One region of the Paenarthrobacter sp. NPDC091711 genome, then DNA from elsewhere that is predicted to be linked to it. Evidence: predicted binding sites of a transcription regulator. Region 1 holds the regulator's gene; each other region holds the start of a gene.
The links. The regulator LexA, encoded in region 1, represses DNA repair genes until DNA is damaged. The targets are predictions, from matches to a motif close to TCGAACANNTGTTCGA.
Positions count from the first base shown of each region.

Region 2: ruvA (Holliday junction branch migration protein RuvA) is a predicted target of LexA. The motif match lies at 2,750-2,765, and genes of this name have one in related genera.
Region 3: ACIQH5_RS00580 (DUF6504 family protein) is a predicted target of LexA. The motif match lies at 2,332-2,347, and genes of this name have one in related genera.

Region 1 is NZ_JBIVTF010000015.1:45,378-49,336, reverse strand. Features, by position in the region: gene ACIQH5_RS18545 (ATP-dependent DNA helicase) at 1-1,486, shown strand, start outside; gene lexA (transcriptional repressor LexA) at 1,557-2,300, opposite strand; gene ACIQH5_RS18535 (LysM peptidoglycan-binding domain-containing protein) at 2,648-3,007, shown strand; gene ACIQH5_RS18530 (histidinol-phosphate transaminase) at 3,086-3,959, shown strand, end outside.
Region 2 is NZ_JBIVTF010000001.1:125,017-128,975, reverse strand. Features, by position in the region: gene secD (protein translocase subunit SecD) at 1-321, opposite strand, end outside; gene yajC (preprotein translocase subunit YajC) at 436-819, opposite strand; gene ruvB (Holliday junction branch migration DNA helicase RuvB) at 963-2,039, opposite strand; gene ruvA (Holliday junction branch migration protein RuvA) at 2,032-2,676, opposite strand; gene ruvC (crossover junction endodeoxyribonuclease RuvC) at 2,791-3,369, opposite strand; gene ACIQH5_RS00635 (YebC/PmpR family DNA-binding transcriptional regulator) at 3,435-3,959, opposite strand, start outside.
Region 3 is NZ_JBIVTF010000001.1:108,435-112,393, reverse strand. Features, by position in the region: gene ACIQH5_RS00585 (DNA polymerase III subunit alpha) at 1-1,955, opposite strand, end outside; gene ACIQH5_RS00580 (DUF6504 family protein) at 1,960-2,304, opposite strand; gene ACIQH5_RS00575 (FAD-dependent monooxygenase) at 2,418-3,473, opposite strand; gene ACIQH5_RS00570 (TetR/AcrR family transcriptional regulator) at 3,526-3,959, shown strand, end outside.

The sequences.
Region 1 (3,959 bases):
CATGCCTGGCGTGACGGACAGAGCCTGGCGGCAAGTATCCGTGACGTCCATGGAGTGCCTGGGTGCCCAGAAGTGCCCCGTGGCGGAAGAGTGCTTCAGCGAGCTGGCCCGCTCAAGGGCCGGCGAGGCCGACGTCGTGGTCACCAACCATGCCATGCTGGCTGTTAGTGCCTTCGAAGGCCTGGCTGTATTGCCCGAGTATGACGTGGTGGTGGTTGATGAGGCGCACGAGCTTCAGGATCGGGTCACCGGTGCCGTTTCAGGGCAGTTGTCAGTTGCCATGGTCCACGCGGCAGCATCCAGTGCCCGCAAGCACACGGCCATCCCCGTGGACGCCCTCAACGCCGCTGCGGACAGCTTGGACATGGCAATAGCCGGAGTACCCAACGGTTTGTTGCCCAACGGACTCAACGACGAACAGCTCGATTGTCTGGACCAATTGCGGGACGCCACACGCGCGGCGCTCTCGGATTCGAAGACCGATTCCTCCAACGCCGTGGACGGCGGACGCCAGCTCGCCCGTTCACGGCTCATGCTCATCCTGGAACTGTGCGAGCGGATGCTGGCCGCCAAGGAGAACCGCGAAGTGGTCTGGTTCTCGCGGAACAGCACGTTCGACCCCCAGCAGGGTTACTCGCCACCGGACGAGACGGCTCCGGCCCTGATTAACATCGCCCCGCTCAGTGTTGCAGGGCGGCTTCGTGAGGGACTCTTTGCCGGACACACCGTAGTGCTGACCTCCGCCACGCTGGCCATCGGCTCGGCCTTTGAGCCAGCCGCGGGTGGTCTGGGCCTGATTGGCGAAGGCGCACCGAGCTGGACCGGGATCGATGTCGGATCGCCCTTTGATTACCCCAAACAAGGGGTCTTATACGTCGCAAAACACCTGCCCAAGCCAGGCCGTGGTACCTCGCCTGAGGCGCTGGACGAGTTGGAAGACCTCATCCGCGCCTCCGGGGGCGGAGCGCTCTGCCTGTTCTCTTCACGGCGTGCAGCCGAAGAAGCCGCCGATGCCATGCGGCTCCGGCTGGACGTGGATATCCTCTGCCAAGGCGAATCCACCATGGCGGCCTTGGTGAAGCAATTCGCGGACGAACCTGACACGTGCCTCTTCGGAACGATGTCACTATGGCAAGGTGTCGACGTACCGGGTGGTTCCTGCCGTCTGGTGGTCATTGACCGCATACCCTTCCCACGTCCTGATGATCCCCTGATGACCGCCCGTTCCCGGGCAGTGGCCCAATCGGGCGGTAACGGGTTCATGGCCGTGTCAGCCACCCACGCTGCCATTCGATTGGCTCAAGGCGCAGGCCGGCTGATCCGCTCTACAGGAGACAAAGGGGTTGTGGCCGTACTGGACTCCCGGCTGTCAACAGAGCGCTATGGGGGCTTCCTGCGTGCTGCCCTGCCGCCGTTCTGGGCTACGACGGACCGGACAGTGGTGCGTGGTGTCCTGGAGCGTCTGGGGTCAGCCAAGGCCCCCTAGGAAGGGCAGCAGTGAAGCCCCGCAGGGAAACCCTGCGGGGAAAGTTCTGAGGCGAAGCCCCGTAGGGCGCCTAGAGGGAACGCAGTACGGAAACGACCTTGCCCATGATGGTGGCCTGATCTCCGAGGATGGGCTCGTACTGGGTATTTTGTGGGAGCAGCCACGTGTGGCCATCCCGCTGGCGGAAGGTCTTCACCGTTGCTTCGTCATCCAACAAGGCGGCAACGATGTCGCCGTTGATGGCATCGTTCTGGCGCCGGACCACTACCCAGTCGCCATCACAGATAGCGGCATCAATCATGGAATCGCCGGCCACCTTCAGCATGAACAGTTCGCCATGTCCCACAAGTTGGCGGGGGAGTGCAAGTACGTCTTCAACCGTCTGGTCAGCCAGGATGGGGCCACCGGCCGCGATGCGGCCCACCAACGGGACCATGGCGGTATCACTGGCGCTGGCGAGTTCGGTAACGGCAAGACCGCCCGCGCTTCGAAGGGTGGTAGGAGCTTCCACGCCGGGAATGGATCCGCCATCAAGGGTCAAGGGCATCAGTACTTCCATGGCGCGTGGACGCTTGGGATCCCTGCGGAGGTACCCAAGCTTCTCCAGTTGGGACAACTGATGCGTGACGCTGGACAAACTGGCTAGACCCACGGTGTCGCCGATTTCACGCATGCTGGGCGGGTAGCCGTTGTCATTGACCGATCGCTGGATGGTCTCCAGGATCTTTTTCTGCCGGACAGTCAGGCTTTTGGGACTCTTTTGAGGCTGTTGGCTCCGCAGGGGTGCCCCGCCGCCTGTGGCTTTCGCTGCCATGTTCGCCAATGCCTTTCATTCCGCCCGGATGAGTGCCCGGGGTTGTCGGGTCTGCAAAAAATGTCAGACCCTCCTGTTCCACTGAAACAGTGCTGTTTCTTCCCTCAAACGTAGGGCAGGCACAGGCGTTTATCAAACATTTGTTCTAGCGAGTCTCGACACCGTTCGTTGATAAGTGCTAAAAATGTCATAGCAAGGTTCGAATATGTGTTCTATAAACCTGATGCTGAAGTCCGATGTTCGAACAAAGCGTTCGAACATCGGGGGTCAGGGGACGGGAACACCAAGAATTGGCAGCCGAGCACCGGTACTCCGGAGCCTGGCAATAGCTCAGAAGGGCTCAGCTCATGTCCGCAGTCACTACGTTCGCTGATTTTCGTACTACTCAGGCGCCTGCCCGCCTGCGTCTCACCCGGCGGGGACGGATCGTCTTCTTCGGCATCCCGGCCATGCTGTTGGTGGCGGCGTTGCTGAGTCTCGCCGGTTTCATCAACTCCCCGGCAAAGGCCGCGGACTCGCAGTCCCAACTGCGTCCGCCTGTTGCGGTCACGGTCACGGTGCAGCCGGGCCAGTCACTGTGGGGCATCGCCGGTGCAGCTGCTCCGGAGCGGGACCCCCGTGATGTCATCGCCGAGATCATCCAGCTGAACGACCTCCGGGGCGGCCGCATTCTGCCCGGCCAGCAGCTGTTCGTCCCTGCAAACTGATCCGTTCAGCATCCGCGAAAGCCGATGGTCGGGCGTCACAGTTAGTCGCCAGTCCCGGCCGCCCCTTAAACTGGGTTGGTGAGTGACCAGCTTGAGCGACTTGACCGACTTCCCCTTAGGACCAACCTGCGTGGATTGAGCCCTTACGGCGCACCGCAGCTTGATGTCCCCATCCTGCTCAACGTCAACGAGAACACTCATGGTGTCCCTGCCGATGTCCAGGCCGCTATTACGGAGGCGGTGGCCGCCGCAGCCACGGGTCTGAACCGCTACCCGGATCGAGAGTTCACTGAACTCCGTCAAGCCCTTGCCGAGTACCTGGGCCACGGGCTTTCTCCGGATAACATCTGGGCCGCCAACGGCTCCAACGAAGTTCTGCAGCAGATCCTCCAGGCTTTTGGTGGACCAGGCCGCAAAGCCCTGGGTTTCCCTCCCACGTACTCCATGTACCCACTGCTCGCCAGTGGCACTGACACCGAGTATGTCCGCGGAGTCCGCGCGGACGACTACGGGCTGGACGCCGAATCGGCCGCTGCTCAGGTCCGGGAAACGGGCGCCAACATTGTTTTCCTGTGCTCGCCCAACAACCCCACAGGTACGGGCTTGGGATTGGACGTCGTCGAGGCTGTGTACGAGGCCGGCGAAGCCAGCCAGGCCATAGTGATCGTGGACGAGGCTTATCACGAGTTTGCGCACGACAATACTCCAAGCGCCCTGACCCTGTTGCCCGGCCGTGAGCGGCTGATTGTCTCGCGCACCATGAGCAAGGCCTTCGCTCTTGCCGGTGCCAGGCTCGGGTACATGGCGGCGGCTCCTGAAGTCACCGACGCCATCCGTTTGGTTCGCCTTCCGTACCACCTGTCTGCTGTTACTCAGGCAACCGCCCTTGCGGCGCTGAACCACCGCGAAGCCCTCATGGCCGACGTCGAAGACATCAAGGTCCAACGCGACC
Region 2 (3,959 bases), on a different contig from region 1:
GGGCGTTCCCGGAAGACTGACCACAACGTTCCGGCCCGACTGGGTGCTGATTTCGGCTTCGGCAACACCGGAGCCATCCACACGCTGCCGGATGATGGCAACTGCCTGATTGAGTTGCTCCTCATTGATCTCGCTGGAACCCTCTACCCTGGGCGCCAGGATCATCTGGGTTCCGCCTTCGAGGTCCAGAGCAAGCTTGGGAGCCCAACTGGCGTTGCCAGTCACTACTCCGCCAGCCAGGACAGCGGTTAATACAACGAAAATTGCTCCAAGCCAGGTCAGCACCCTGCGGGCTGAGTTTTTGGGGCCGGTCCGTGCCATTATCGATCTTCCTGTTATCGCCGGACAGCCGCCGGCCGACGCTGGTAAGCGTCTGCCGGCGGCTCTCCGCTGCCGTAGAAGTTGCCTTGCGCGGTGTCGCCGCGACTGACGGTGCTAGTTGTCCTTCTTGTCCTCTTTATTGAGGCGCGCGATGGTTTCTTCCGGTGTTTCGACGGCGGTAGGCGCTTCGGTCTGCGCGGCAGTCAAAGAAGAAGCGTCATCAGGAACAACCGGTGCTTCCTCGGGGGTGGTCTCCACTACCTTGGTGACAGCCTGACGGTGAACCGTGGCCTGGTTACCCGGGGAGAGTTCGATCACGACTTTGTTCTCGGCTTCGTCGATGGACACGATGCGGCCAAAGAGACCGAAGCTGGTCATGACGTCGACGCCCGGCGCGAACTTTGACTGCATTTCAGCCTGCTGCTGCTGGGTCTTCTTGTTGCGGCGGAACATCATGAAGACAAAGAGTCCAAGCATGACGAACAGCAATATGGTCATTGGATCCACAGGGAAGTTCCGTTCTGTACTTACGTTTTGGTTCACGGCAACGTCCCTGGCAGATCCGCAAAGCGGGCATTGACCGAGGACTCGAACGTGCCGAGCGTCATACCAGTCTAGAGGGAAAAGGTGAACAGAGGGTGCTAACCGACCGTATCCACGCTTTCGGCGTGGTTTTCATCCTCGCCGAACAGCGCCAGTGTCTCCTGGCCAAAGACTCCGGCCGGGACAGCATAACCAAGGTGGGTCCACGCCGATGCCATCGCGATCCGGCCACGCGGCGTGCGTCCCAACAGCCCTTCACGGACCAGGAACGGCTCAGCAACGGTCTCCACCGTTTCGGGTTCCTCGCCCACGGCAATAGCCAAAGTGGACAAACCCACGGGGCCGCCGTTGAACTTGGTGATCAGGGCTTCAAGAACCGAGCGGTCAAGCCTGTCCAAGCCACGCTCGTCCACTTCATACATATCCAGGGCCGCTGAAGCGGATCGGGCGTCGATCTGCTCAATGCCATGAACCAGCGCCCAGTCACGGACCCGACGCAGGAGTCTGTTGGCAATACGCGGCGTTCCCCTGGACCGGCCGGCTATCTCCGTGAAGCCCGCGGAGTTCACCTTCAGGTCCAGAAGCCCCGCAGAGCGCCTGAGGACGAGTTCGAGCTCTGCGACTGAATAGAACTCAAGGTGCCCGGTGAAACCAAACCTGTCCCTCAACGGACCCGGGAGAAGACCTGCCCGTGTAGTGGCGCCCACCAGCGTGAAAGGCGGCAGCTCCAATGGAATGGCAGTTGCACCTGCGCCCTTGCCCACCACGATGTCCACGCGGAAGTCTTCCATGGCCATGTACAGCATTTCTTCCGCCGGCCTGGACATGCGGTGTATTTCGTCAAGGAACAGGACCTCACCCTCTGAGAGGGAGGAAAGGATGGCGGCGAGATCTCCCGCGTGCTGGATGGCGGGCCCGCTGCTGATACGCAGCGGCGCGTTCATCTCCGCTGCGATGATCATGGCAAGGGTGGTCTTGCCTAGTCCCGGAGGCCCGGACATCAGCACGTGATCGGCACTGCGACCACGCATTTTGGAGGCCTCCAGTACCAAGGCAAGTTGCTTGCGGACCCGATGCTGTCCGACGAAATCGTGCAGGTTCTTGGGACGGAGCGCGGCTTCAATGACCCGCTCTTCCGGTTCCTCTCCCCCGCTGACGAGTGACTGCTCAGCCACGGCTGCCTACACGATTGCCTGCGCGCGCCCCGTCCTGGCCCAGCCAGCGCAGAGTGGCCCGGAGAATCTGGGCCACATTTCCAGCGTCGACGAGTTCCGGAGAGTCAGCCATGGCTTTGTCGATGCTGCCGTTGGCGTCCTTCTCTGACCATCCCAGACTGGTCATGGCTGCGACTACCTGGGGCTTCCATTCGGCGTTGGGGGCTGCGGCCGGAGCAGCACCGGTTCCGGTTCCGTGGGGAACCAACTTACCGGCAAGCTCAAGGACAATCCGGCCGGCCACCTTGGGGCCGATACCCGGCACCTTGGTGAACGTTTTGCTGTCACCGGTGTGCGCCGCCACTCGGATGGTCTCCGGTTCATGGACGGCCAGGACGGCCAAGGCCAAACGCGGCCCAACCCCGCTGACGCTGAGGAGGACGTCGAAAACTTCGCGTTCGTCGTCGTCGGCGAAACCGAACAGCGTGAGGGAATCTTCGCGAACGATCATGGAAGTGAAGAGCTTGGCTTCAGTCCCCGTTTTGAGGTGGCTCAAGGTCTGCGGCGTGGCGAAGACACTCATTCCCGCACCGTTGAGGTCGATTACAGCGGTGGACAAACCAACGTGGGCTACGGTTCCACGGAGAAAACTGATCAAGACCCGGCTCCTGAAATACTGCCTGCTTGGTTGCCGTAATACTGCTGTCAGTATTGCGGCCGAAGCGGACTATCCGAACATATCTACGAATACCCTAGCAAGGGGAGCTGACAATCACCGCTTGCGGCGCGCTTTTGCTTCAGCGTCAGCCCAGGCTTTCTGGGCGGGAGTGAGACCGCCCTTGCCGTTCTCGCCGCTGGCCGGGCCCATTCCACTGCCTGCGCGCCATGCATGGGTGAGGGCCAGTGCCAGGGCGTCTGCAGCATCAGCCGGCTTCGGCGGAGCATCCAGGCGCAAAATCTTGGTCACCAACTTGGTCACGGCATCCTTGTTGGCAGTGCCGCTGCCGGTGACTGCCGCCTTGACTTCCGAAGGCGTGTGCATCGCGACGGGGATCCCACGACGCGCGGCCGCCACGATGACCACGCCTGAAGCCTGGGCGACACCCATCACCGTGCTGACATTCATCTGCGAGAAAACACGTTCGACGGCGACCACGTCCGGCTTGTGCAGGTCCAGCCACTCATCGATGGCTTGGGCAATGACCAGAAGCCGCTGATCCAGCGTCAGCTCAGCAGAGGTACCCACCACTCCAACTGCCACCATGGTGGCCCTGCGGTTCCGCTCAATGTCCACTACACCTATGCCGCAACGGGTGAGGCCCGGATCGACTCCCAATACGCGAAGAGTCAAGTCCGGGCCTTCCTGGTGGCTGTAAACCTGCTGAGTGAAAGAATTGCGCGCTGCGTCTTAGCCGACTATTCGGCGTCGAGGGCGGCCTGAACTTCCTCGCTGAGGTCCGCATTGCTGTAGACGTTCTGGACATCGTCCAGTTCTTCGAGGGCGTCCACGAGCTTCATGAACTTCTTGGCTCCGTCAACATCCAGGTCCACCTGCATGGACGGAACGAACTCGGCTTCATCGGTGTCGTAGTCGATGCCCGCTTCCTTCAGGGCGTCGCGGATGGCCTGAAGGTCAGAGGGCTCGGAGTGGATTTCCCAGTTCTCACCACTGTCCTTGACTTCCTCGGCTCCGGCTTCCAGGACCGCCATCAGGATGTCGTCTTCGCTGAGGCCGTTCTTGGGCAGGACAACAACACCCTTGCGGGCGAACAGGTAGCTCACGGAACCGGGATCGGCGATGGTGCCGCCGTTACGTGAGATCGCCAGGCGCACCTCGGAAGCAGCGCGGTTCTTGTTGTCGGTCAGACATTCAATCAACAACGCCGAACCCTGCGGACCGCGGGCCTCATACATAATCTCGGTGTAGTCCACCACTTCACC
Region 3 (3,959 bases), on a different contig from region 1:
TCGTCGAACGGTACAGCGTTGAGGTCGATCCTCCCGTCGTCGGCAATGAAGTCCGGTCCGGAGCCACCCGGCTCCACCTGATGCCTGCCCGCCGCCACAACTTCTGCCTTCGAGGGGTGCAAGCGAATGACCTCACGCACAGCAAATGCCATGGCGCTTTGCATCCGCACCCCCAGGACATCGAGTTTGAGCATCCCCATGGGGTCCATGTCATGTTTATCGAATTGACTCATGGGCAGACCCAACCCGCTGGGCTGGACGGGAGTTCGATCCAGGAGCGTGGCATCTCCCAAAATCACGCCGCAAGGATGCATGGAGATATGCCGGGGCAGGCGATCCAGCCTTTCGGTAAGATCCACCAACAAGTCCAACTGCTGGTTCTCCTCCAACGCACCTTGCTCCACCCGCCCGGCAAAATTCCGAAGCTCAGGCTTCTCCACCAGCGCTTCCCGGAACTTGCGGGCAGAGAATCTCCACAGTTGCTTGGCGATTTCACCGACCTCTTCGTCCGGCATGCCCAGGGCCATCCCTGCGTCACGGACTGCACCCCGCGCCCGGTAACCGTTTTGCATGCTCATGAGGGTGACCCGCTCGGCGCCGAATCGATCAAAGATCCGGCGGTAGACGTTGTGCCTTTCGGCACTTTCAACGTCGATATCAATGTCAGGAAGGGTTGACCGGCGTCCCGAAAGGAACCGTTCAAAAATGAGGTCATGGCTGATGGGATCAACCTGGCTGATGTCGATCAGGTAGTTGACCAGGCTGGAAGCGCCGGACCCCCTGGCAGCAACCCTGACACCCATATCAAGGATCATCCTGGACACCTCAGCCACCGTGAGGAAGTAGGAAGCAAAACCCAGTTTGGCTATGATCCCGAGCTCATGCACCAACCGCGAGCGCACCCGTTTCTCAGTTTCCCCGTTGATGCCGGGGAACCTTTTGGTGATTCCGGCTTCGCAGCGCTGGGTGAGTTCCACCATGGGGTCACGGTCGATGCCGATGATGGAGGCTTCCGGGACTACTGGTTTCTTCCATCCCATGTCCAGGATGGGATCGATGCGGCATTTGTCGGCGAGCGCCTCTGTGTTGGCGAGAAGTTTGTTGAGGTCGGCTTTCCCCTGGCCTGCCGCGTTCATGATTTCTTTGCCGAGTTGGAGCATGTGGTGTGCGTTTTTCAGCCAGCCCTGCCCCGTCGGTTGGAGCATGGGTGCGGCTGAGAGTTCTGGTAGGGATTTGAGGGTGCGTGCGGAGTCGAGGACGTCGGCGGTTGCAGCTCCGTCTTGGGCGCAGTAGCGGACGGCGTTGCTGAGAATGGCGGGGATGTTGTGTTCCAGCGCAAGCTTGAGCATTCGTACTGCCTGGGCGGTACTCAGTGATTCTCCGGGTGCGCTGAGGTGGGAAACTGCTTCGGCCACGATGGTTCCCGGTGGCATGGCGTCGATCCATTGCTTGAAAAGGGTTCTGGGCCGGAGGTATTTACGTCCACCCATGGCTTGGCCAACATCAGAGTCGGGTCCGATCAGTACGGTCAGCACTGGCTTGAGGGTTGCGGGATCAAGGGTTCTTGATGCCAGCTCTCCCCTGGTTACTGCCACGGGGACCGTTCCCCCGGCTTTTCCTGAGGTTCTTGCGTGTGCGTCGGAGACCAGGCGGCAGAGTGCCTTGTAGCCTGCACCGTTGTTGTTGCCGTGGGCGAGGACGACGACGCGGCCCGCGACTTGGGTGCGGTGGTCGCCGTCGTCGTCGAAGACTGAAAGGTCAACACCCACGATGGGGTCGATGTTTGCTTCCATGCAGGCTTTGAGGTGTTTGATGGTGCCGTACAGGCCGTCACGGTCTGTGCAGGCGAGCGCCGTGGCGCCGTCTGCTGCGGCGGCTTGGGCGAGTTCTTCGGGCCAGGAGACGCCGTAGTGTGCGCTGAAGGCTGTGGAGACGTGCAGATGGGTGAAGCTCAAGGTTTCACGCTGCTTCGTCGGGTTCTACTGCACGTGCTGGTGCGGCGTCGTGGATGCGCAGGAGTCTCCACCGTCCGCTGCCCAGGTGCCGGACCAGATCGAGGGTGATGGAGTGGCTGGTTTCCGGTTCAGCGGAGGAGGGCTGCAGTTGTACCCGCCAGATCTCGTGGTCAACCAGGCCGGCTCCGCTTCCCAGGGGTGCGCGGCTTTCTTCAAGCCACCATTGGCGTCGTTCATACCAGCGCACAGGTTCGTTGGTGACTGTGTACTGCGTGCCTTTCCATTGGACTTCCAGCGGCTGGCCGGTGTCTGTGCAGCTCACACTTACTGATTCACTGAACAGCCCCATCTCTTCACCTCTTCACGCGGAAACTATTCGAAAGTATGTTCGAATAATTCAGTTTACGCCGCGATCCGGGCAAAACCTATCCATGGTTCAAGTCGTCGCCGGCCCACGGTCCCCTACATACCGCTCCGAGCGTCGGTCCGCTTGGAACGCTTGCCCGCCTGTTTCACCAGTGCATCGCGAAACGGTTGTGCACCCTGGGCGAGGGCGACGCCACCCATGAGCGAAGAAGCAACCCGGAGGAGTTGGGTGCGCAACACCCGCTCCCGGTTATAGGCTGCGAGAGCTTCCTTCAAGGGCTGCTCGTTCAACAGCTTGCCCAGGTTCACAGCATCGATCAGGGCTTCGCAGGCACCCCGGCCGAGATTGGGGGTCATGGCGTGTGCGGCGTCCCCGAGTAACACCACGTTGCCCTGCGCATAGCGCCTAAGGGGAGGTGCAGTCCAGATCCTCTGGGCCAGCGAATTGCCCGGAGTTGCAGTGGAAAGAACACTCCGAACAGCTGGAGAGTACTGCGCATAACGCGTCCGTGCCACCTCAAGTGCTTCTGCAACATCAACCCTGTCCGGACCAAGGGAAGACCTGAAGGAGGCATACCAGTTGGTTCCATCACCCGCGGGTGCCAAGCCAAAAATCTCGCCCCTCCCCCAGTACTCGCCAACGTCTTCAGCGGACGGGGTTCCGGGAATGACTCCGCGGACAGCAAGGAATGGGGTAGGCCTGGCGGCACTCCGCTGGCCCCAGAAGTCGCGTCGGACAATACTCTTGACCCCATCCGCACCTACAGTCAGCCAGGCGCCGGACGGTAGGCGGTCCACCCGCCCGGTCTCCCTGGACACCGTGTCCGGAACTGCGGAATCCAGCAGCCTCAGCAGTTCGGGCCGGGACACCCCAACCAGCCCCTCTCCCTCCATGGAGAGCATGGGATCCCCGGAGGGGCTGCGGAGGGCGCCGGCCTTGATGATGGACCCACGACTCCTCACGGCCCCCAGGATCCCCAGCTCGGCCAAGGCCCTTTGGGCAGCCGGCCACATGGCCAGAGTTGTCCCGACTGCCGGGAGTTCGGGGCGTTGCTCATACACGGTGACGTCAAACCTGCCCGGGTCCAGCCTCCCAGCGAGCGCCAGTCCGGCAATTCCTCCACCAATGATGTCCACTCTTTCCATGAGCACACTGTACTACTACATTTGTAGTGGTGATAGGGGGTGAAGCTAGACTTTCGCCATGCCAGACCGACGCACTCAACTTGCCGATGCCGCGCTCGCCGTCGTCTCCGCCAAGGGCCTCAAGGGGCTCACCCACCGGGCCGTCGACGCCCAAGCCGGCGTCGCCGTCGGAACTACCTCGAACTATTTCCGCAACCGTGCCGCGCTGATGGGCGCCGCCGTCGACCGCGTTGAAGAACGTGACCGCCTCCTGCTGCAGCAAGGCGGAACGAACATCCCGACGTCGGTAGTGACGTTGGCGGAGCAGATCGCCGGAGCGGTCATGGGACTCGCGCGGGAAAACGCCGAACTCACCCGGGCCCGGTTCGTTTTCGCCCTCGACCAACCCGAAGTGGTCGCTGCCGGGCACGAGCGGCTGGTACAGGCCCTGGCGCAACTGCTCGAGTCGATGGGCATAGCTGAAGCACGCAGCCGGGCGGAAGCAATCTCCGA